3 regions of the Mesorhizobium sp. WSM4832 genome follow, and region 3 is predicted to be linked to each of the others. Evidence: predicted binding sites of a transcription regulator. Region 3 holds the regulator's gene; each other region holds the start of a gene.
What was found. The regulator LexA, encoded in region 3, represses DNA repair genes until DNA is damaged. The targets are predictions, from matches to a motif close to TGTTCNNNNTGTGTTCNG.
Positions count from the first base shown of each region.

Region 1 (7,692 bases), on a different contig from region 3:
GAATAGCCGAACATCTGCGCGGCGGCGAGCGTGAGCATGGGCCGCAGCCGCTTGCCGCCGGAAGAGATCAGGTGGTTGGCGATCTCCGGGATCATCTCGACGTCGGAGCCCGCCTTGGACAGGATCAGCTCGTTGACGCGCCCCATGTCGGCTGCCGTCAGATCGATCAGATCCTTGATGGAAGCGGGTTCCCGCTTGCCTTCGATGTTGAGAACGACACCCACCACGACAACTCCCGTGTCATTGACGCGTACGACGGCAGCCTTGAAGTGCCTCGCGCTGAAACGAATTCAGGCGACGCGCTTCAAGTCATTGTTTTGATGCATGTCGTTGTCCCAAAACCACTGCGCACTTCCGGGCGACATGCACTAGTCCCGCGCTGACTCTAGGGCGGCGCAACCGGGCACGGCAAGAGGCGAATTGGCGCGGTTGTTCGCGCAGGTTCGCCTCGACGTTTACAGGAACGCTGCAACCTGCGATTTTCGTTCCATGATCGAGCTTGTCCGCACCAACGACGCCGTCGTCATCTCCTTTGTCGAATCGCTGATGCGCGACGCCGGCATCGCCTGTTTCGTCGCCGACCAGAATATGAGCGTGCTCGACGGTTCGCTGGGCATCCTGCCCCGGCGCGTGATGGTCGATGCCGAAAAGGTCGATGCCGCGCGGCGTATCCTCAAGGATGCCGGCATCGAGAACGAGATCCGCAAAAAATAATGGCAGCGAGCACCGCCCCCGTCCCGGATACGCCGGCGCACACGATCGATGCCTTCCATCGCGGACGCTTCTGGCTGGTGCAGCCGAGCCGGGGCGGTCATCGCGCCGGCATGGACGCCATGATGCTGGCGGCGGCCGTACCGTCCGGCTTTTCCGGGCGGCTTGCCGATTTCGGCGCCGGCGCCGGTGCCGCCGCCCTTGCCGTGCTGTCGCGTTGTCCGGCGGCACGGGCCGTGCTCGTCGAGCGTTCCGCCGAAATGGCGGGGTTCGCCGCCGCCACGCTTTCGCATCCCGGCAATGCGCATCTCGGCGACCGCGCGTCGGTGCTTTCGGCCGACGTGACGCTGACCGGCCGGGCGCGCGGCGAGGCCGGGCTTGCCGACAACCAATTCGATTTCGTCATCATGAACCCGCCGTTCAACGCGGCGCAAGACCGCTCGACGCCGGACGCGCTGCGCAAGCAGGCGCATGTGACGGAGGATGGGCTGTTCGAGCGCTGGATCAGGAGCGCTGCCGCCGTCGCCAAGCCGCGCGGCGGGCTGGCCGTCATTGCGCGACCCGAGCAGCTGGTCGCCATCCTCGACGCCATCGAAGACCGCTTCGGCGATGCCGAGCTGCTCTGTGTGCACCCGCGTCCGGACGCGGCGGCGATCCGCATCGTCGTCAGGGCGGTGCTCGGCGCGCGCGGAAAACTGTCGATCCGCCCGCCGCTCACCTTGCACGGGCCATCCGGAAACGAGCCGACGGAGCGGACGGAAATGATCAATAATGGCCTGGCATCGCTGTTCGGCGATTGATCCGGGGCTGGCGATGCGGCATTGCCGTTGGCTGCCGCGTTCCTTACATGCCCGGGAGCAAAAGATGAATTCTCAACTTTCTCCCGCAAATTGACCGGAGACACTGGTTCGTGAAACGCCTCTTCAACCGCCTGCTGCCGAAATCCTGGCGCTCGACAGTCGTCACCATTCCGGTCATCCGGCTGCAAGGCACCATCATGGCCGGTGGCGGCCAGTTCCGGCCGAGCCTGTCGCTCGCTTCGACGGCCGGTATCATCGAAAAGGCCTTCGGCTTCGATTCGCCTGTCGTCGCCATCTCGATCAATTCGCCGGGCGGCTCGCCGGTGCAGTCGCGGCTGATCTTCAAGCGCATCCGCGACCTGGCGGCGGAAAAGAACAAGAAGGTGCTGGTTTTCGTCGAGGACGTGGCGGCCTCGGGCGGCTACATGATCGCGGTCGCCGGCGACGAGATTTTCGCCGATCCGTCATCGATCGTCGGTTCGATCGGCGTGGTCTCCGCCTCTTTCGGCTTCCCTGGGCTGATGAAGAAGATCGGCGTCGAGCGCCGCGTCCACACCGCCGGTCAGAACAAGGCCGTGCTCGATCCGTTCAAGCCGGAGAAGAAGGAAGACGTCGAGCGGCTCAAGACGCTGCAGCTCGAAGTGCACGAGACCTTCATCGACCTCGTCAAGGAGCGGCGCGGCACCAAGCTGAAGGACGACCCGGACCTGTTCACCGGCCTGTTCTGGACCGCCAAGCGAGGCCTCGAGCTTGGCCTTGTCGATGCGCTGGGCGACATGCGCAGCGTGCTCAGGACGCGTTTCGGCGACAAGACTGAGCTCAAGCTGATCACCGCGCCGCGCGGTCTGTTTGGCCGTTTCGGCCTGTTCGGCTCGCGCGTTTCGGCGCCCGATATCGCTGCGGCCGCGGCCAGCGGGGTCCTCGATGCGGCGGAAGAGCGCGCGCTGTGGGCGCGCTTCGGGCTTTGAAAAAGCCATGAATGCGGCTAGCATGAGCGCTTGACCGACCCATTCGGCCGGCCTTGCCGCGAGAAGCGCGGGAGGAGTTGTGAGATGCCGCAGATCATTTTCTTCGCCGTTGTCGGCGCCGCCGCCTACTTTGGCTACCGCGCTTTCGTGCGCGAGGCCGAACGCGTGACGGCCAAGATCCGGCGCACCGAGAAACAGGCGGCGAACGGCACGATGGGCACGCTGGTCAAGGATCCCAAGACCGGCGAATATCGTCTCGCCAAGGACTGAAGCCATCTCGCCAGCATCTGACATTGTTGAGCCCGGCGCCGAGGTCCGGACGTGGCTTGCGCCCGCCAAGATCAACCTGGCGCTGCATGTCACCGGACAGCGCGCCGACGGCTATCACCTGCTCGACAGCCTTGCCGTCTTCACCCGCTTCGGCGACCGGCTCGAGATCGAGCCGGCGGAGCATGACGAATTCTCGGTGTCCGGCCGCTATGCGGCTGGCCTGCCGCTAGACAGCGACAATCTGGTGGTCAAGGCACGCGACGCCCTGCGCCGGGAGGTCGGGGCGCAGCACACGCCGCCGGTTGCCATCAGGCTGGAGAAGAACCTGCCGGTCGCCTCGGGCATCGGTGGCGGTTCCAGCGACGCGGCGGCCACGCTCAACGGCCTGGCCCGGCTCTGGAAGCTCGATATCGATGGCAATTCGCTGGCGCGGATCGGGCTTTCGCTCGGCGCCGACCTGCCGATGTGCCTCAAGGGCAAGCCGCTGGTCGCGCGCGGCATAGGCGATGACGTGTCGCCGCTGCCCGCGTTTCCGGCGCTCGGCCTGGTTCTGGTCAATCCGGGCGTCGCCGTCTCGACGCCGGACGTGTTCAAGGCGCTGTCCAGTCGCGACAACGAAGCGCTGCCGCCGCTGCCGAAGCGCCTCGATTTCCACGCCATCCGCAACTGGCTGGAGACGACACGCAACGATCTCGAGGCTGCCGCCCGTTCGATCGAGCCGGCTATCGGCGAGGCGCTCAAGGCGCTCAAGCGTGCCGACGCCGCGTTCGCGCGCATGTCCGGCTCCGGCGCCACATGCTTCGGCCTGTTCGAGACCGGCAATGTCGCCAAGCGCGCGGCGATCGAGATCCGCGCCCGCCATCCCGACTGGTTCGTCGCCGCGACGCGCAGCATGGAGGCAGACGCCGATGGCGAAGCTTGACGAGAGCCGGCCCTTCATCCCGGTGCGCATCGCGGTGCTGACCGTCTCCGATACGCGTAGCCTCGCCGACGACAAGTCCGGCCAGACGCTCGCCGACCGCATCACGGAAGCCGGTCATACGCTTGTCGCGCGCGACATCGTCACCGACGACCGCGAAAAGATCCGCGACAAGGTTCTCGGCTGGTCGAAGGATGAAAACATAGATGTCGTGATCACCACCGGCGGCACCGGCTTCACCGGCCGCGACGTGACGCCGGAGGCGCTGGAGCCGATCTTCGAAAAGCGCATGGACGGCTTTTCTGAAGTCTTCCACCGCATCTCCTATGACAAGATCGGCACCTCGACGATCCAGAGCCGGGCGACCGGCGGCGTCGTCAACGCCACTTTCGTCTTCGTGCTGCCGGGCTCGCCGGGCGCCTGCAAGGACGCCTGGGACGGGATCATCAAGGCGCAGCTCGACTACCGGCACATGCCCTGCAACTTCGTCGAGATCATGCCGCGGCTGGACGAGCATCTTCGGCGCCGCGGCAAGCCCACTTCGTAAAGCACAGGCAAAGAACCCGAGCGGCATCCGGTTTGCAGGCAAAACAGCGCTTGCGCCTTCGAGGCGCCATTCCGAAGCCGACGCCGGCAAAGTAGCTTGTGTTAGCGAACAAGGGACAATCCGCCATGACCGTTCACAGCGGCGGCTGCCATTGCGGCAATATCCGCCTCAGTTTCTCGACCGCGGTCGATCCGGCCGGGATAGAAATCCGCGCCTGCCAGTGCTCGTTCTGCACCCGGCACGGCTCGCGCGCGGCCGCCGATCCGAACGGCAGGCTGGTCGTCTCGGTCGCCGACAAGGAGCGCCTGCAGGTCTACCGGTTTGGCCTACGCACCGCCGACTATCTTGTCTGCCGCGAATGCGGCGTCTATGTCGCCGCCATTTCCGGCGAGGGCGACGACGCGAGGGCGATCGTCATCGTCAACGCGCTCGACGATCGCGAGCGATTCTTGCGCGAGCCCGTCCCCGTCCGCTACGATGCCGAAACGCGCGAGCAGCGCCTGGCGAGACGCCGCGCCGCCTGGATGCCGGTTGAAATTCGGGGGATCTGACTGGGCAGGAACCGCGTCACTTCGGCGGCGCGACCCAGATTTCGGCGTTCAGCCTTCTGGTCGCCAGGCCGCGCGCCAGGGCTTCGGCGGTGCGCGCGCCCTTTGCCAGAGCCGAGGCCTGGCGCTTGCTGATGACAAGCCCTTCGGCCAGTGCCCGGTTGCTCGAAAAGACGCGAGCCAGGAAAGGCGCGCGATTGGCCCGGGCGCGTGAAAAGCGCGCCGGCATGGTCTGCTTTGCCGTGTGGGCAACGACCTCGTCGATCCAACCTTCCGCGAGCCTGGCGCCGGGTTCCAGAAGCAGCAGCCAGTCGCCCTTGGCCTGGCCGATACCAGTGCCGAGCCCGCCCGCCACATAGTGGCAGCCGGCATGTTCGGCCACCCGATGCGTCTGGTCGGTCGAGCCGGCATCACAGACGATCACGTCCCGCACGACGCCTTCGACCGCACCGCCGACCAGCGAGGCCAGCGTACGGGCAAGACCTTCTTCGTCGTTGCGGGTTTCGATGAGAACGCTGAGCATTCCTAGCCGAATAGCGGAAAGCCACGCCTTTCGCCAGTTACGCTTTCGGGGTGAAAAAGTTCTTGCTTTGTTCTCATCTGTGAAATAGGAATAGTTTCATGAACAGAGCGATTCGACAGCCTGCCGACAGTCCCTGGGAGAGGGCGAAAATGGAACAGATCGTGCGCGCCGACATTGCCGCTTTCGGAGCTGGCAGAGCCGAAATGGCAAACGCGATGATCGAGCAGAGCGGCATGCGCGTACGGCCCGACCGCAATCGCGGCCGCTCGGCCGGCATCAACCCGTCCGGCCGGTTCGAGCCGGTCAGCCGGCATGTGTTCGACGACGGCTGGAACTCGCTGGAAGAGCTGCCGCCCTTCAAGACGGAGGTGCAGGTCGAAAAGCCGCGCACCATCATCACCCGCAACGAATCGCCGGACATTTCCTTCGACCGTTCGATCAACCCCTATCGCGGCTGCGAGCATGGCTGCGTCTACTGCTTCGCCAGGCCGACGCATGCCTTCATGGGCCTGTCGCCGGGGCTCGATTTCGAATCGAAGCTTTTCGCCAAGCCGGATGCGGCGCGCATGCTGGACAGGGAGTTGTCGAAGTCCGGCTACCAGCCGCGCACGATCGCCATCGGCACCAACACGGATCCCTACCAGCCGATCGAGAAGCAATACCGCATCATGCGCGAGATCCTGGAAGTGCTGGAGGCGCGCGGCCATCCGGTCGGCATCGTCACCAAGTCGGCGCTGGTGACGCGCGACATCGACATCCTGTCGCGCATGGCCGAGCGCGGCCTTGCCAAGGTGGCGCTGTCGGTGACGACGCTCGACCGCATGCTGGCGCGCACCATGGAGCCGCGTGCATCGACGCCGACGAAGCGGCTGGAGGCGATCAGGCAGCTTTCGGATGCCGGCATTCCGGCATCGGTGATGGTGGCGCCGATCATCCCCGGCCTCAACGATCCGGAGATGGAGCGTATCCTCGATTCGGCGCGAGCCGCCGGCGCGCGGGAAGCCGGGTACGTCATCCTGCGCCTGCCGCTCGAAGTGGCGCCGATCTTCAAGGACTGGCTGTTGCGCCATTATCCGGACCGTTACCGGCATGTGATGTCGCTGATCCGCTCGATGCGCGACGGCAAGGATTACGATTCCGAATGGGGCAAGCGCATGAAGGGCGCCGGTCCCTATGCCTGGCAGATCGGGCGGCGCTTCGAGATCGCCGCCAAGCGGCTCGGCGTCAACGTCGAGCGGCGGCAGCTCCGCACCGACCAATTCGTCGCAGGCTCCGGTGCCGGCGAGCAATTGATGCTGCTTTGAAGACCACGCCGGCCATGACGGCCGGCCCGCTAAACAATTCCAGGCAAAGCGATTTTCCTGGAATTGCGAAAGAATCCCGTCCGGCCCTTGTCCCCCGGCCGTGAGACGGTGCCTTCCCGGTCCGACGCCCCATCCGACCCGGAAGGACTTGCGGAGAATCGGAGCCGATGCGAACCTTGCCGCACCATGGCTCGCACGCGTTCCGATTCTCCGCTTCTCTTTGAAATGGTCGAGAAGCCCGACTTCTCGATCGAGACGAAGGCGATGGCCGACGGGTTGTGGCCGGTCGCCGGCATGGACGAGGCAGGCCGCGGCCCGCTCGCCGGGCCGGTGGTGGCCGCGGCCGTGGTGCTCAACCCCGCCAATATTCCCGAAGGCCTCGACGATTCCAAACGTCTCACCCATTTGCAGCGCGAGGCGCTGTTCATCAAGATTCTCTGCTCGGCGCTGAGTGTGTCGATGGCCTCGATCAGCGCCGAAGGCATCGACAACAGCAACATCCTGAAAGCCAGCCTGGAAGCGATGCGCCGCGCCGCCGCCGGCCTCTCGCTGCAGCCCAAACTCGCCTTGGCCGACGGCCGCGACATCCCGCCTGGTCTCGCCTGTGAAGGCCGGGCGCTCATCAAGGGCGACCAGCGCTCGCAATCGATCGCCGCCGCGTCGATCGTCGCCAAGGTGATGCGCGACCGCATGATGTGCGGCTGCGGCGGGCATCACGAGCGCTACGGCTTCGAAGTGCACATGGGCTATGCGACGGTCCGGCACCGGACCGCGATCGAGGCGCATGGGCCGGTGGCCAGGCTGCATCGCGCCTCGTTTGCGCCGTTCCGGTTGGGCGGGACGGAACTGGTCGAGGAAGAAGAGAGCTTCGCCGGGCTGGAATAACACGATCTCCCGCTTGTGGGCTCCTGAGGCGGAGAGGAAGAGCGCGAGTTCGCCGACCTTGACTCCTTCCTCTCCCTCCGGAGGGGGAGAGGTGGCGCTGCGAAGCAGCGACGGAGTGGGGAACCACGGTCCTCGAATGCGCCGCCGCCGACAACTCGCCACGAGGCCTCAATCAAAGGGCGGCATCGCCCTCCGAGCCCGAAATAACAACGCCGGC
Region 1 covers NZ_JBVVQH010000005.1:14,681-22,372, forward strand. Annotated here, with positions in the region: gene AC0L2L_RS08675 (polyprenyl synthetase family protein) at 1-224, opposite strand, end outside; gene AC0L2L_RS08680 (putative signal transducing protein) at 490-714, shown strand; gene AC0L2L_RS08685 (tRNA1(Val) (adenine(37)-N6)-methyltransferase) at 714-1,511, shown strand; gene AC0L2L_RS08690 (S49 family peptidase) at 1,622-2,479, shown strand; gene AC0L2L_RS08695 (membrane protein) at 2,564-2,749, shown strand; gene AC0L2L_RS08700 (4-(cytidine 5'-diphospho)-2-C-methyl-D-erythritol kinase) at 2,772-3,671, shown strand; gene moaB (molybdenum cofactor biosynthesis protein B) at 3,658-4,215, shown strand; gene AC0L2L_RS08710 (GFA family protein) at 4,341-4,766, shown strand; gene AC0L2L_RS08715 (glycosyltransferase) at 4,783-5,286, opposite strand; gene AC0L2L_RS08720 (PA0069 family radical SAM protein) at 5,436-6,590, shown strand; gene AC0L2L_RS08725 (ribonuclease HII) at 6,777-7,475, shown strand.
Region 1: AC0L2L_RS08720 (PA0069 family radical SAM protein) is a predicted target of LexA. The motif match lies at 5,344-5,361, and genes of this name have one in related genera.

Region 2 (7,692 bases), on a different contig from region 3:
TGACGGGCGGGCTCGGCTCGCTCGGCCGGGCACAGGCGGTGAGGCTGGCGCGGGCCGGCGCGCGCGTCCTGGTGCTCGACCGCCCGGACATCGCGGACGCTGCGCAGACCGTGGCGGCGCTTGGCCAGCAGGCCAAGGGCGATATCGCTTTCATTGACTGCGATCTCAACCGCCTTGCCGAGGCCGAAGCCGCCGTAGCCGCGGTGGCGGAAAGGGAAGGCGGCATCGACATTTTGATCAACAACGCGGCGCTGATCATCAACCGGCCCTTCGAGGAGTTTTCGCTGACCGAGTATGAGGACCAGATCCGCGTCAATTCCTCGGCCGCCTTCGCGCTTGCTCGCGCCTGCGCGCCGGGCATGAAGGCGAAGGCCTATGGCAAGATTGTCAACTTCTGCTCGATCACGCTCAACGGCCGCTGGGACGGCTACGTGCCCTACGTCGCGTCGAAGGGCGCCATGCTCGGCCTCACAAAATCGCTGGCGCGCGAGCTCGGCCCGCATGGCATCCGCGTCAACGCCGTGTCGCCGGGCGCGGTGGTCTCGGAGGCCGAGGAGCGTGTCTTCGGCGACCGACTCAAGCAGTACAATGACTGGATCCTCGAGAACCAAAGCCTGAAGAAGCGCATCGAGCCGGAAAATGTCGCCGAGCTAGTGCTGTTCCTCGTCTCGCCCGCTTCCGACATGATCAGCGGCCAGAATATAGCGGTCGATGGTGGCTGGTGAGCATGGCCGGCGCCATCGAGCTGAACGACGGCCAGTCGAGGCTGGTTTTGACGCCGGAGAACGGCGCGGCGATCGCCCGTTATGACGCCCTGGTGATCGGCAGCGCCCCGGTTGCGCTGTTCAAGCCAGGCGACGGCACCGGCACCTCTGGCTGCCAGCTGCTGGTGCCGTGGTCGAACCGCATTTCCGGCGGCGGCTTTTTCTTCGAAGGCCGTTTCCATGCCGTCGAGCCGAACGTGTCGGGCGAGACCTTCCCGATCCATGGCGATGGTTTCCAGAAACTGTGGCGGCTCGCCAGCCGCACGGATACCGAGGCGGAGCTGGTGCTCGAAGACGGCGCGATCGGTCCTTACCGCTATGCGGCATCGGTCACCTATGCGCTGCGCGACGGCGCGCTCGACGCGTGGCTGACGGTGGAGAACCGTGCCGGCATGCGCCTGCCTTACGGCCTCGGCTTCCATCCCTGGTTCCCGCGCGGTGACACAACCCTGCTGGAGGCGAAGGCCAGGCGTGTCTGGCTGGAGGACGAGCGTCATTTGCCTGTCGGCGTCGTCCCGGTGGGCGAGCGCCCGGCCTGGGATTTCGACCGCCCCATTCCGCTGCCGCCGGACTGGGTGAACAACGCCTTCGACGGATGGGACGGCCACGCCAGGATCGTGCAGATGGAAGAGGGGATCGCAATCACGCTCACCGCCTCACGCGAGCTCGACGTCTACATTCTCTATTCGCCGTCGCCCGATGCCGGCTTCTTCTGCTTCGAGCCGGTCTCGCACCCGGTCGACGCGCATCACGGCGAGGGGCTGACGCCGCTTGATGACGGGGAAACGATGAGCGCGACGATGCGGCTGGACTGGGCGGTGACGGAAAGCGACGCGCTCTGAGGGATTGGCAGCTTCGGCGAAGGCGCCATTCTTGAAACGTTGGAGATTGGCGAAAGCCGAGGCGACGTCCAATCTCCCCCAAGTGGGGGAGATGTCCGGTAGGACAGAGGGGGGCGCCGTAGAGTAGAAGCGTTGGTGACCCAAACCTAAGCGTCCTAACTCCGACCATGCCGCATACGCCTGCGCCACCAAGACATCGGGCCAACGCGATGCCGAAACGCCTCCCTTACAGCTCCTTTTCCGCCAACTCCCTGAACCCGTCCGGCACCGAGCGCGTGCGCTCCAGCGCCACGGCGCCGTAGCCGACGGCCTCCTTGCCGAAACGCTGGCGGATCTTGTCGATGGCGCGGTCGGCGCCGAAGCGGGCCAGCCCCTTGCGGCTGCCGGGCTTGAGCTTTTCATCGGCGAGGCCGAGCGGCAGTTCGAGCTGCAGCTCGGTGTGCTCCTCCAGATGAGAGACGGAGATGGCGAGCAGCGAGATGTCACGCTCGCCCGGATGGGCGGCCAGCACGCCGCGCACCAGCTCCTCGGCGATTTCGGCGAGCATTGCGGTCGCCTGGATCGGCTGCTCCAGTGTCATCGAGCGGGTGACCGCGCGCAGATCGGCGAAGCGAACGCGCACCGTCACCGTGCGCCCCGGCCGGTCCTTGGCGCGTAGCCGGCTGGCGACGCGGTCGGCCAGATGCAAGAGCGTCGGCACGAAGACGTGTGGCACCGCTGGCTTCCTGCCCAGCGCCGATTGCGCGCCGGCGGAAATCGCACGTCGATGTGTCTCGAGCTTGCGCGGGTCGCGGTTCCAGGCGAGCGCGGCGAGCTTCTGGCCGGCGGCATGGCCGATCAGCCGCTCCAGCGCACCGCCATGGGTGCGCGCCAGCTGCCCGATCGTCTCGACGCCGATCTCGGCCAGCCGCGCCTTGGTCGCCGGGCCGACGCCCCACATCAGCGTGACAGGCAGGTCGTGCAGGAATGAAAGCTCGGTGCCTGGCTCGACCACCACCAGCCCGTCGGGCTTGGCCACTTGCGAGGCGATCTTGGCGAGATGCTTTGTCCGCGCCACGCCGATCGAGATCGGCAGGCCGAGCTCAGCCTTTACCCGATGGCGGATTTTTCGCGCGATCTCTTGCGGCGGCCCGAACAGATGCGTGCAGCCGGCAACATCGGCGAAGGCCTCATCGATCGAGATGCGCTCGACAACCGGCGTGAAATCGTCGAGCACCTTGATCGCGGCGTCGCCGAGGCGCTGGTACTCGGAAAAATGGCCGCCGACGAAGATGAGCTGCGGGCAGAGCTCGCGCGCCTTGCGGCCGGGCATGCCGCCGCGCACGCCGAAGACCTTGGCCTCATAGGACGCGGCCAGTACCACTCCGCCGCCGACGGCGATCGGCTTGCCGCGCAGGGACGGGTCGAGCAGCTGCTCGACCGAAGCGTAGAAGGCGTCGAGATCGGCATGCAGGATGGTAGCGGCCGCAGCGTCGTTCGTGGTGCGCATCGCTCGATGGCCATTTGTGTGGCATTGCAGCATTAGCTGCGTCTGTTGCAAGGGGAATTAACTGAACATAAAGAGAACAAAAAGCGTTTAGTGTCAAGCCGCCACACCAAAACATGCAGCCTTGCACAGCTTGGCACAACCCGAGCTTGCAGACGCCGAACTGCGGCCCGACGTCGCCCCGCAATGCCCCCGGCGACGGTTCCCTTCTGTTCTCCCGATGTTCGAAATAGAGGGTATCTCTAACATAAGATGTTCACGGCCATTTGGATGAGGGCTGAGCCGAAAGAGGTATGGAATTTCCGGTACGGCTTTTGGATGGTCCGCTTGCGCCTACCCCTTGTGTGCGAGCCGGCCCACCCATACCGCAACTGCCCCGGCTTCGGCTGGTCGTCCTTTGCTGGCAAAACTTGGCAGTGCCCGGCGCTCAAGGCGCCCCTATAGCGGCCCGACAGTCCGTTGGGGTGGTTAGGGTCACCGACCGCCGGGCCTAACCGACTGGTGCGAGTCGGCTAGGCACATCGTAATATTAGCAACCCAGCATCTAAACCGTGACTGGAGGTTTTCCCCTGATTCTGCCGTCCGCCTTTCTGTCCCACTCTAGGACATGCGCGCTGGCATCGGTCTTGCTCCGCAGGTTCTGCCGGTTGATCCCGGTCCTGATCGCGTAGCTTGATCAGGTTGTAGGCTCGCCGGGCTAGAGGAGTTGGGGTCTCGCCCGGCGAGTTCTTCGGAATTCGACTGCGCCAAGGACCGATACGGTCGGCCTTTGGCCGGACAAAAAAGGACCCGACTTGCAGGCCATGCGGCAGAGAAACAGCGAAACGGCGCCTGCAGGTCGGGCCTCACCCATAGCCCCCGCCAAAACTGGGTGATACCCATTTATGATCCCTGCAGCGCGATGGGCCGAATCAATTCATCTTAGTAGTCGCTAAAATATCGCCCGGTGTGGCAAAACTGCATCCATCGGTCAGTTGCGTCAAATGCCCTGCCGTCAACCGTGGTGATCGACGGTGCAATTCACAAATCATCCCGCAACTCCGGAGAAGCTGCGGAGTCCATGGGGGCGGCCCGGCACCGTGGCGGGGTAGGCCAGCATGGGCCGGGCCTAACCGGCGGGGGCTCGGAAGAGAAACACGGCGCCGGCTGATGACAAATATACGCTCCTGCTTGTATGCCGGTACGCATCCTTAAGGACGAAGCCGGGGTAAGCTTGGCACGGCTGCCGGAAAGAAGTGCCACGGCTCCGGCCGTGCCGGCCTTCGCCCGATCCGTCCTATGCCGGCTTGGCGTATTGCTCGGCGCTCAGCACCTCGATGCACTGGAACGGCTGGTTGCCTTCTACCCAGGCGTCATGGCCGGGCGGGATGGTGTAGGACGTGCCGGCCTCGAAGGTCTTCTGCGTGCCGTCGTTCATGCGCACGGTGATCGAGCCGGACACGACATAGCCGACATGCGAGACCTGGCAGCTCTCGGTCTTGACCACCGGCTTCACGCATTCGGACCATTTCCAGCCCGGCTGCATGTTCATCCGCCCGAGCGTATAGCCCGGCAGCCGGACGATCTCGACGCGCGTCTTGGCGGGCGCGCGGACCTCGTCGGGATTGTTGTGCGATTTGGCTTCGAGTTTTGTCACGTTCATTGCAACTTCGGCCATGGTTTCCTCCCATGAGTGAAGCGGCGCCTGACGTTGCGATCGTCGGCGACCGCACCCATCCATACGCCTAGCTATGAGTAATTGCTAATATTATGATTGAGGACGGCGATCCCGAGTCCGGGCAACGGCAGCGGGAAGCGTTGCGTTCGGGCTTCGGGCGACGGTCCGGGGCCGCGTTCGGACTGAAGTCTCAACGCGTAAACGCAGAGGCCCGAGGCGCCGATTTTGAAGAAACAACCGCCCCGTCAAATTCATTGCCTAGCAAGCCGCCGGACAAAGTCCCTTCATCGGCGGTTGACCACGGCGTGCTCGCCATCCCTGCGATATGGCGGGCACGCCTTTCCTGGAGTTGTAGGCCGTGCAACCCGGCAAGACGATCGCGAATCTGTTTGCCGCGCTGCTTCTGGCGAGCCTGGTCGGCGGCGTCTTCTTCGTCTTCGGCAGGCCGCTCTGGCCCGAGCGCCGAGCCCGGATGGTGATCCTTCTGCCGATCGACACGATCGCGACCGGATCGGTGCGCAAGGCTTGCCTCGCGCCATGCCTGCCGGCCCGCTTCGATCTCAAGCTTGCTCCCGCCAGGCCGCCTGGATGAAGTAAGCCGCGGGAACCAGTCCGCGCCTCACGCCGTTGATTGAGCGAAGGGATGGCGCTGGCGGAGGCCGCCATGGGCAATTTCGAACTCATCGATCTTCTGTGCGTCATCGACGCCTGCGCGAGCGACCGTTCGGCCGGGCGTGTCGTGCCGATGTCGAAGGCCGTCGAGGAACTGCGCGTGCTGACCGGCGATTTCGTCTCGTCGGATGAGGATGCGGCCAACGCCTTGACGCAGGTTGCGCTCGAGCGCGGCTGCGCGGTTCTCTTCGACGAGCAACCCGGCGCCGACATCATCGCGGAATTCTAATGCATGTCGCCCAGAAGTGTGCAGCGGTTCTGGGATAACGACATGCATAAAAACAGAAACTTAAAGCGTGTCGCCTGAATCCGTTTCAGCGCGACACGCTTTAGGGCCGCGACACAGGCTGCCGATTTCCCCGCAACTCATCGCGGCCCTTGCGGGCCGCCGCCGTCTTCTCGTCTCACTTCGCCAGGGTGATCAGCCGTCCCGCATACATCTCGCGGTTCCCGAGTTCGGCCGTGCAGTCCGCCTTCACGGCGGAGGTCCCCGTCATGGCGATGGTGTCGCCGACCAGCCGCAGGCAACTGCCCTGGGCGTTCATGTCCGAATTTCCGGCAAAGGTGACGGTGGCGTCCGGGGCGTAGATGAAACCGCTCACCACCGAGCCGGATCCGCCGTTCAGCGTCAGCGCCTGGGTGTTGCCGTGCGCCTGGTAAATGGTGATGCCGGCATAAGGGCCGCTGGTCGGCGGCGAGAGCTTCACCTGCTCGTTGGCGTTGATGTAGACCTGCGAGTTCTCCATCAGGAAGATCGTCACGCCCTGGCCGCTCAGGCTGCCGTTGCCGCCCGGCTTTATGGTGACGTTGCGCAGGATGTAGGTGCCCGGATTGAGGGTGATCTTTCCCGACAAGGTCTTATCGCAATAGGTGCCCGGCGACAGCGTCACCGTCTTGCCGTTGGGCACCGGCAGGCAGAGCGTGTAGGCGGGAGGAACGACGTCGGCCAGCGGATCGAACGAGGCATACTGGTTCTCGTGCGGCGCGCCGCAGGAAAGGGTGGCGTTGGGCGGCGTCAATCCTTGCGTGCCGCCGACCGTCGAGACGCAGCCGGCGCTGACGATCGCCGAGCCGCCGCGGTTGACGGCGTCGGCGGCGTCCGAATTGGCCGCGATCACGCAGCCGCTCATCGCCACATTGGTGGAGCCCTGCAGGTTGACCGCACCGTCGGCGTGCTGGTTGAGCGCGAGCACGCAGGCTTGCGCGCCGGGTTTGACCTTGACCGAGGCGGAGCGCGTAGCCTGCCAGGCCGGCATGCCGCTGACGAAGGCCGGCCGGCTGATGCTCGACGACAGCGAAATGAAGTAGGCGCTCGGACCGCCGCTGGCGGCAGCCTGGAAGGCGGCGATGCTGCCCGACAACTCTTGCGCGTCGGCCGCGCTCATATTGGCCGCGAAGAAGGTCTGGCCGAGTTGCTGCACGTCGCTCGCCGACATGGCGGCCTGGTATTTCGTACCGATCGCAAGGCCGGCCGCGTCCAGCGAGTTCTGCAACTGCGCGGCGTCGTCGCTGGTGCCTATCAGGTCGACGGAAGCTGCCAGGCCAAGCATCAGCGGCACCATGGCGACAGCGGTCGCGATCGCGAAATTGCCGCGCCTCGATGCCCAAAACCGTCCAAACATGGAGCCCGCCCTCGTCGTATGGCACAGAGTGATAGGCGCGCCGTCTCTACGAGCGATTTCCAAAAAAGATAAAATGCAGAAGAAGCTAAAATATTAGACTTTCCCGTGGCTTACGTCTTAAGTCCGAAGTTTGTTGGGCCTTAAGTCCTAGCGTGCGCGGCGCAAGATGGGGGCAGCAGCCGCTGCAGTCCTACCAGCGCAAGTCGAGCGAAATAATTAGGCATTCGTTCATATGGCAATGATGACATCACGGCTGGGATACCTTGGGTGCGCTCAGCCATGGCCTTTTCGGGTCGGTTCTTCAAACCTCTTTTTTTTCGACGCGTCTTGCGACGCTTTTGCGAAGGCGTGGGCGGCAATGTCGCCACCATCTTCGCGCTTACCCTGCCGGTCGTCATCGGCGGCGCGGGGCTCGGCGTCGAGACCTCCTATTGGTACTATTCGAGCCTGAAGCTGCAGGCGATCGCGGACGCGGCCGCCTATGCCGGCGCGCTGGAAAAGGTTCAGGGATCCAACACAGCCACGATCACCGCCGCCGCCACGACATCGGCCAGCTCGAACGGACTGGGCGGCGGCACCATTGTCGTCAACACCCCGCCCACCTCGGGGCCGAACATGGCCAAGAAGGCGGTCGAGGTCATCCTCAACC
Region 2 covers NZ_JBVVQH010000009.1:42,192-49,883, forward strand. Annotated here, with positions in the region: gene AC0L2L_RS14465 (SDR family oxidoreductase) at 1-725, shown strand, start outside; gene AC0L2L_RS14470 (aldose 1-epimerase) at 728-1,606, shown strand; gene dinB (DNA polymerase IV) at 1,833-3,095, opposite strand; gene AC0L2L_RS14480 (cupin domain-containing protein) at 4,369-4,749, opposite strand; gene AC0L2L_RS14485 (polymerase) at 5,108-5,341, shown strand; gene AC0L2L_RS14490 (hypothetical protein) at 5,414-5,650, shown strand; gene AC0L2L_RS14495 (TadE/TadG family type IV pilus assembly protein) at 5,826-7,043, opposite strand; gene AC0L2L_RS14500 (TadE/TadG family type IV pilus assembly protein) at 7,323-7,692, shown strand, end outside.
Region 2: dinB (DNA polymerase IV) is a predicted target of LexA. The motif match lies at 3,157-3,174, and genes of this name have one in related genera.

Region 3 (7,692 bases):
TTTCGGTGCTGACCGACGCGCCGTCTTTCCAGGGCGCTCCGGAATTTCTCACCAATGCCCGCAAAGCGGTGTCCCTGCCCGTGTTGCGCAAGGATTTCCTGTTCGATCCCTACCAGGTCTACGAAGCACGCGCCTGGGGCGCCGACGCGATCCTGATCATCATGGCCAGCGTCGACGATGCGCTGGCGAGCGAGCTCGAAGCAGTGGCGTTCGAACTTGGCATGGATGCGCTGATCGAGGTGCATGACGAGGCCGAAACCGAGCGCGCGCTAAAACTGTCGTCGCAGCTGATCGGCATCAACAACCGCAACCTGAGAACGTTCGAGACCAGTCTCAAGACCTCGGAGCGGCTGGCGCTGATGGTTCCGAGCGATCGCTTGCTGGTCAGCGAGAGCGGCATCTTCACCCACGACGATTGCATCAGGATGCAGAAGACCGGCATAGGCACCTTTCTCGTCGGCGAGAGCCTGATGCGGCAGGCGGACGTGGCCGCGGCGACCGAGCTCCTGCTGACGGGCAAGGCAGCGGCCGAGGCCATCTGAGCATGGCTCTGACCCATCTCGGCGCCAAGGGCGAAGCCAATATGGTCGATGTCGGCGACAAGGCCGAGACGACCCGCACGGCAATCGCCGAAGGCTTTGTCTCGATGCGCCCCGAAACGCTGGAAATGATTCTCGCCGGCGACGCCAAGAAGGGCGATGTGCTGGGCACCGCCCGCATCGCAGGGATCATGGCCGCGAAGAAGACACACGAGCTGATCCCGCTTTGCCATCCGCTGCTTCTGACCAAGGTCGCCGTCGAGATCGAGCCGGACCATGCGCTGCCTGGCCTCAAGATCACGGCGCTTGCCCGCGTGACCGGCAAGACCGGCGTGGAGATGGAAGCGCTGACCGCCGCCTCGGTCGCCTGCCTCACCATCTACGACATGGCCAAGGCAGCGGACCGCGGCATGGTGATTTCCGGCATCCGGCTGGTCGAGAAGACCGGCGGCAAGTCCGGCGACTACAAGTCGGGTGCCTGATGGCGCTGGTTCCGGTAGCCGAAGCGCTCGAACGCCTGCTCGACGGCGCGGCGCCATTGCCGGGCGAAATCATTCCGTTAGCGGAAGCGGCCGGGCGTGTCCTGGCGGAGCCGGTCGTGGCTCTGCGCACGCAGCCCCCCTTCAACGCCTCGGCGATGGACGGCTACGCCGCGCGTTCCACCGATGTCGCGTCAGTGCCGGCGCAGCTTGAGGTCGTAGGCGTTGCGCCTGCAGGGCGCGGCTTTTCCGGAACCGTCGCGGAAGGCCAGGCGGTGCGCATCTTCACCGGTGCGCCGGTGCCCGAAGGCGCCGACACCATCGTCATCCAGGAAAACGTCCGCGATCTTGGCAACCGCAAGGTCGAAGTGACGGAGCCGACCGCGGCAGGACGCAACATCCGCCGCGCCGGCCTCGACTTCGGCCAGGGCGACGTGCTGCTCGAAAAGGGTCGCGCGCTCGATGCGGCAGCCCTCTCGCTGGCGGCGTCGGCCAACCACCCTAGCCTGAGCGTCGTGCGGCAACCGCTGGTCGCGATCATCGCCACCGGCGACGAACTGCTGCCGCCGGGCAGCGCGCTTGGCCCCGACCAGATCATTTCATCCAACGCCTATGGCGTCGCCGCCGCCGCCCAGTCGGTCGGCGCGCGAGCCCTCGATCTCGGCATCGCCGCCGACCGCCAGGAGGCGATCGCCGCGCTGGTCAGGAAAGCGGTTGAGGCCAGCGCCGACGTCATCGTCACGCTTGGCGGCGCCTCGGTCGGCGATCACGACCTGATCCATGACGTGCTCACCAGCGAAGGCATGAAGCTCGACTTCTGGAAGATCGCCATGCGCCCCGGCAAACCGCTGATGTTCGGTCGGCTTGGCAATGTCCGCTGCGTCGGCCTGCCCGGCAATCCGGTGGCAAGCATCGTCTGCACGCAACTCTTCCTGAAGCCGCTGCTTGCCCGGCTCGGCGGCCGCGTTTACAGGCAGGACGTGCGAACGGCCCGGCTGGGCGCCGCGATGCAGGCCAACGACCTCAGGCAGGATTATGTTCGCGCCATGGTTCGCGACGATGACGGCACGCTGGTCGCGACCCCCTTCGGCATCCAGGATTCCTCGATGCTGCGGATGCTCGCCGACGCCAACGGCCTGATCGTGCGCGAGCCCTTCGCGCCGGCCGCGGAAGCCGGCGCCGAATGCAGCGTGCTTATGCTGCGGTAATACGTCGGCGCAGCCGATCGTCTAAGCGTCGACGAAGTCGATCGCCTACACGTCGAAGCAGTCGATAATCTATTCGTCGACCAGCGTGCGGGTCAGGGGATGATCCGGATCGGCGAGACCATCGACAACATTGAAATGATGCCGATCCGGCTCGACCACTGAATCGGTAGCGGCGCCGAGCCCGGTCCAGATGTTGGCAAGCAACGCGCTCTGGCGCAGGAATTCCGAGCGCTCGCCGCCGCCGACCCAACAGGTGACGCGGGCCCCCTGCACGGGCCTCAGCAATGCCGGGCTTTCGGTCAACGCTTCCCGCTCGTCGATGTTCAGGGTTTCGTTCAGCGCCGTGAACATCAGCGGCCGAAGGTCGTGCAGGCCTGAAATCGAAACGACATGGCGTAGGCGGCGCGCCACATCGGATGATAGCGGTGAGGTCGCGGTCACCATGCGGCTGGCGAGATGTCCGCCGGCCGAGTGCCCGGCCAGCATCAGCGGACCATCGACCATGGCTGACGCCTTCTCGATCGCAGCCGCGGCTTCACCGACAATGCCGCTGATCCTGATCTCCGGGCAAAGTGTGTAGGAGGGCATGGCTACGGCGAAGCCACGTCCGACCGCGCCTCCTGCCAGATGCGACCAGGAACTCCTGTCCGACTCCATCCAGTAGCCGCCGTGGACGAACACAACGAGCCCCTTTGGCGCGGCAGGCGGGAGAAACAGATCGAGCCGGCTGCGCGGCGCTTCGCCATAGACGATATCGAGCCGCGCCCTGCCCTGCGCTAGCAGCTTTTCGCGAAATGCCTGAGCCGGGCCATCCCAGGCCGCCGGCCAACGGTCGCCGCCGGCGATATTGGCGCCGTTTGCATAGGCGTTGTCCCAGTCGACAATGCGGTGTCCCAGCACCAGTCCCTCCGCGGTCAGGTCAATATTGAATGGCTTTTGATTGCATCGCCGATTTCAAAGTCAGGTAACAGCTGTTTTGACGGCGAAGCGTGCTTCTCGCCAGGCGCCGGTGCGCAAGATGTCTTCCAGCACGTCGACGGCATCCCAGACATCCCGGTAGCCGATATAAAGCGGCGTGAAGCCGAAACGAACGGTCGACGGCGCGCGGAAATCGCCGATCACGCCGCGCTCGATCAAGGCGCGCATCACCTGGTAGCCATGCGGATGGGCAAACGACACCTGGCTGCCGCGCTCGGCGCCGCGGCGCGGGCTTTCCAGTTCGAGACCGAAGGCGCCGCATTTGGCTTCGACAAGCCGAATGAACAGGTCCGTCAGCGCGATGCTTTTCTCGCGCACAGCCGTCATCTCGACTTCGTCCCAGAGATCCAGCGCTCCTTTCAGCGCCCGCATCGACAGCACCGGCTGCGTTCCGCACAGGAACCGCCGGATGCCCGCGCCGGCGGCATAGCCCTGCTCGAACGCGAACGGCCTGGCATGGCCCCACCAGCCACTGAGCGGCTGGCGAATGTCGCCATGGTGGCGGTTCGCGGCGTAGATGAAGGCCGGCGCTCCCGGTCCGCCATTAAGATATTTGTACGTGCAGCCTATGGCGAAATCGGCATTCGAGCCGTCGAGATCCACCGGCAGGGCACCGGCCGTGTGGCAGAGATCCCAGACAATCAGCGCACCGGCCTCATGGGCCTTGCGCGTCAGCGCCGCCATGTCGCGCAGCCGGCCGGACTTGTAGTTGACGTGGTTTACCAGGATGACTGCGACACGATCGTCGACCAGTTCCTCGATCGTCGCGGCATCGACACCTTCGAGCCGCAGCACCGTGCCGGGCCGCGTCGAGGCCACCCCTTCGGCCATGTAGAGGTCGGTCGGGAAGCTGTCGCCCTCGGCAACGATCACCGAGCGCTCGGGACGCATTGCGAGTGCCGCATGCAGGACCTTGTAGATGTTGATCGAGGTCGTGTCGCACACCACGCTCTGGCCCGGCGCGGCGCCGATCAGACGCCCGAGCCGGTCGCCGAGCTCCACAGGCATGTCGAACCAACCAGCGGTGTTCCAGGCGCGGATGAGGTCTCGCGCCCATTCCTGCTTCGTGGCCGTCTCGATCTCGCTGAAGACGTTGATCGAAGCAGCGCCCAGAGAATTGCCGTCGAGGTATATAACGCCCTCAGGCAAGACGAAGCGACCGCGCATGGCGCGCAGCGGATCCGCGGCATCCATCGCCTCGACGTCAGCGAGATCGGGAATTCCCATCATTGTGCCACCGCCTCCATTTCGACCCGGCGCCGCTCACGGCCGGCCAAGGGCGGTTGTCTCACCACCGCCGGCGCCAGGGCAAGAACCTTTCGTCCTATGTTAGCTGGTCCATAGACGGCGAAGACCAGGGACCGGAATCATCGCCAGGTTGGCATTTTGGGTTCGTTTCGTTCACGGTGCAGAACGCGCAACGAGGAGCCGGCGCGACCCCACCCGGCACTTTCGTGATGGTGCCGCCTCTTGTTCCAGCTTAAGGATGGGCCGCAAAATCGAGCGGAATCAATACCGCCGCCCGGCGCGCGGCGGCCACGCCGCCACTGGATGCAACATTGTTTCGGCAACCTTAACAAATTCATTAAACTTTAAACGGTTGCGGAACACAACTGGAACAGATAGTGTTTGTTCTGGGTTTGTTTTTCTGATTCTGGTTTGAGAACCCATGGGGGCCGCCAATGCTGACGCGCAAACAACATGAACTCCTGATGTTCATCCATGAACGTCTGAAGGAGAGCGGGATTCCTCCATCTTTCGACGAGATGAAGGAGGCGCTCGACCTTGCCTCGAAGTCTGGTATCCATCGGCTGATTACGGCGCTGGAGGAACGCGGCTTCATTCGCCGGCTGCCAAACCGGGCGCGCGCGCTTGAAGTGCTGCGGCTGCCCGACTCGATCGCGCCTGGCCTGAATGCCGCGAGGAAGTTTTCGCCGAGCGTCATCCAGGGCGGCCAAGGCAATCTCGGCCGTCAGCTCAAGCCGGCAACCACCTCGCGTACGCCGATGCCCAGCAATGACGACGACGCTGTTTCGGCCGTATCGATTCCGGTGATGGGCCGCATCGCCGCCGGCGTGCCGATAGACGCAATCCAGCACCAGACGCATTCGATCACCGTGCCGCCGGATATGATCATGGGCGGCGAGCATTATGCGTTGGAGGTCAAGGGCGACTCGATGATCGAGGCCGGCATCTTCGACGGCGACACCGTCATCATCCGCAATGCCAACACGGCAAGCCCGGGCGAGATCGTGGTGGCGCTGGTCGACGACGAGGAAGCGACGCTCAAGCGCTTCCGCCGCAAGGGCGCCTCGATCGCGCTCGAGGCCGCCAATCCGGCCTACGAGACCCGCATCTTTGGGCCCGACCGGGTCAAGGTCCAAGGCAAGCTCGTCGGGCTTATCCGCCGCTACTGAAATCTATTGGGCTGGTGGCGAAGACTTCGCTTCCGTCCTCTCGGGTTTTTTGTAAGGCGGCAGGCCCCTCGCCTCGCGGGTGTATTTGCGTTGCTCGTGCCAGGGCCGGTATGGCTTCTCGACCGCGTAGCGAACGTTTGGACGCGCGGTTGCCGATTGCGGGTCGAAGAAGACGGCCGCACTGCCGTCACGCGCCAGCTGGCGCTTGGTGACGACAAGCACACGCGGATCGCGGCAGGGATTGTAGGCTGTGGCGTCGTTGATGACGATGAGGTCGGCAAAGCCGCAGGCCGGACGGGCGCTGTCGCGGTTTTCGACTAGTGCGACGATCGCCCCGGAAGGATGCCGGCCGATGCACAGGTCGCCTGTGCAGTAGAAGGGCGAGCCAGGCGGCAGGTCGACGGGATCGGCGATGTCGAGAGCGTCTTTGGAAAATGTCTCCGGCGGCACAATTGCTTCGGCCTTCAGCGCCCGCTTCCAATTGTCCGTGGTGAACTCATTGGAGCGTGCGCGGTTGACGGCGAGCTCGCCGGCGCCGATCGGCATTGCCACCAGATGCGCATCCTCCGAGATAAGCACGTCCGGCGTTCGGACATGCGGGATGACCATCAGGGCAGCGAGCGCGAACGGCATGGCTGCCAATCTGAGCCAGGTGGTGGCCATGGTAGCGATGACCAGCGCGATCGTCGCCAGCAGCACCGACTGGATCGAGATCAACCCGACGGCATCGACCGGTGAGCGCTCGGAAATCCACGCTGAAATGGCGATCATCGCCGTCAGGCCCTTGCCCATCACATAGAGAAAAGGACCGTCGAAGCCGAAGGGCATCGCCAGCGCGCTCAACACGGCGAACGGCATGACAACCAGCGAGACGATCGGCATGACCGCCAGATTGGCCAGCAGGCTGAGCGGTGACACCCGCTGGAAGTGCCAGATCGCGAACAGCAATGTCGCGCTGCCCGCGATGAGCGATGTTATGGCGGCGGCGCCCACTCCAACCGCCAGTTTCCGCGATATGAACCCGAGGAACGAACGCTTTACCGGCGGCGCGGTCGTTTTGCCGGCGCGATAGTCGGCGAAGCCGGCATAGGCACCGACGAGCGCCGCTGTGGCGGCAAAAGACATCTGGAAGCTCGGACCGACCACCTCGTGCGGCGAGACCAGGATGACGGCGATGGCCGAGATCGCCAGGTTGCGCATCGTCAGCGCCGTGCGGTCGAAGAGCACGGCGACCAGCATGACCGCCAGCATGATAAAACTTCGCTCGGCCGCCACCACGATGCCGGAGATCACCAGGTAAGCGGCGATCGAGATAAGCGCGATTCCAGCGGCATATTTCTTCACCGGCCGGCGCGACGAGAAATCCGGAAACAGCGCGAAGGCGCCGCGCAGCAGGACCATGATCGTGCCGGCGACCAGCGCCATGTGCAGGCCGGAGATCGAGATGATGTGATAGATACCGGTGCGTCGCATCGACTCGTTGATTTCTTCCGGAATGCCGGCGCGCACGCCGACGATCAGTGCTGCTGCAATCTCACTTTCGGAACCGCCGATGGTATCCCTGATGTGGTCGGCGATCCCTTCACGCGCGTTTTCTATGGCCGATGCGATGCGCGCGCCGAACGGCGCCCCTGTTGGCGCAATCGAGGTCGGCGCAATCAGCTTTGGATCGCCCAGGAAAAAGCCGCTGCCGCCGATGCCGGTGAAATAGCTGTCGAAGGAAAAGTCGTAGCTGTCAGGCCGGACCGGGCCCGTCGCCGGCAGCAGCTTGGCGTAGCCGGTCAGCATCGACCCCGCTGTCATGTCGGGCGGGATCTTGCGCGCCGACAACCTGACGCGAGCCGGCGCATAGCGCAGCGTCGGATGTGCCGTGGACATGAGATCGATGGTCAGTCGGACACGGCCATTGGCCATCGCCTCGGCGGTGACAAGGCGGCCCGTCAGCCGCGTCTGGATTTCGGACCCCAGCATCGGCGTCGCCATCCGCCAGGTCTCCACCTTGGCCGCGAGAAAGCCCAGGGCACACAAAAGGGTTGCCATGAAGACAAGGTGCGTTCTCTGCCGGGAACGC
Region 3 covers NZ_JBVVQH010000003.1:235,161-242,852, reverse strand. Annotated here, with positions in the region: gene trpC (indole-3-glycerol phosphate synthase TrpC) at 1-542, shown strand, start outside; gene moaC (cyclic pyranopterin monophosphate synthase MoaC) at 539-1,021, shown strand; gene AC0L2L_RS06400 (molybdopterin molybdotransferase MoeA) at 1,021-2,226, shown strand; gene AC0L2L_RS06395 (alpha/beta hydrolase) at 2,296-3,126, opposite strand; gene kynU (kynureninase) at 3,187-4,434, opposite strand; gene lexA (transcriptional repressor LexA) at 4,887-5,621, shown strand; gene AC0L2L_RS06380 (ComEC/Rec2 family competence protein) at 5,625-7,692, opposite strand, start outside.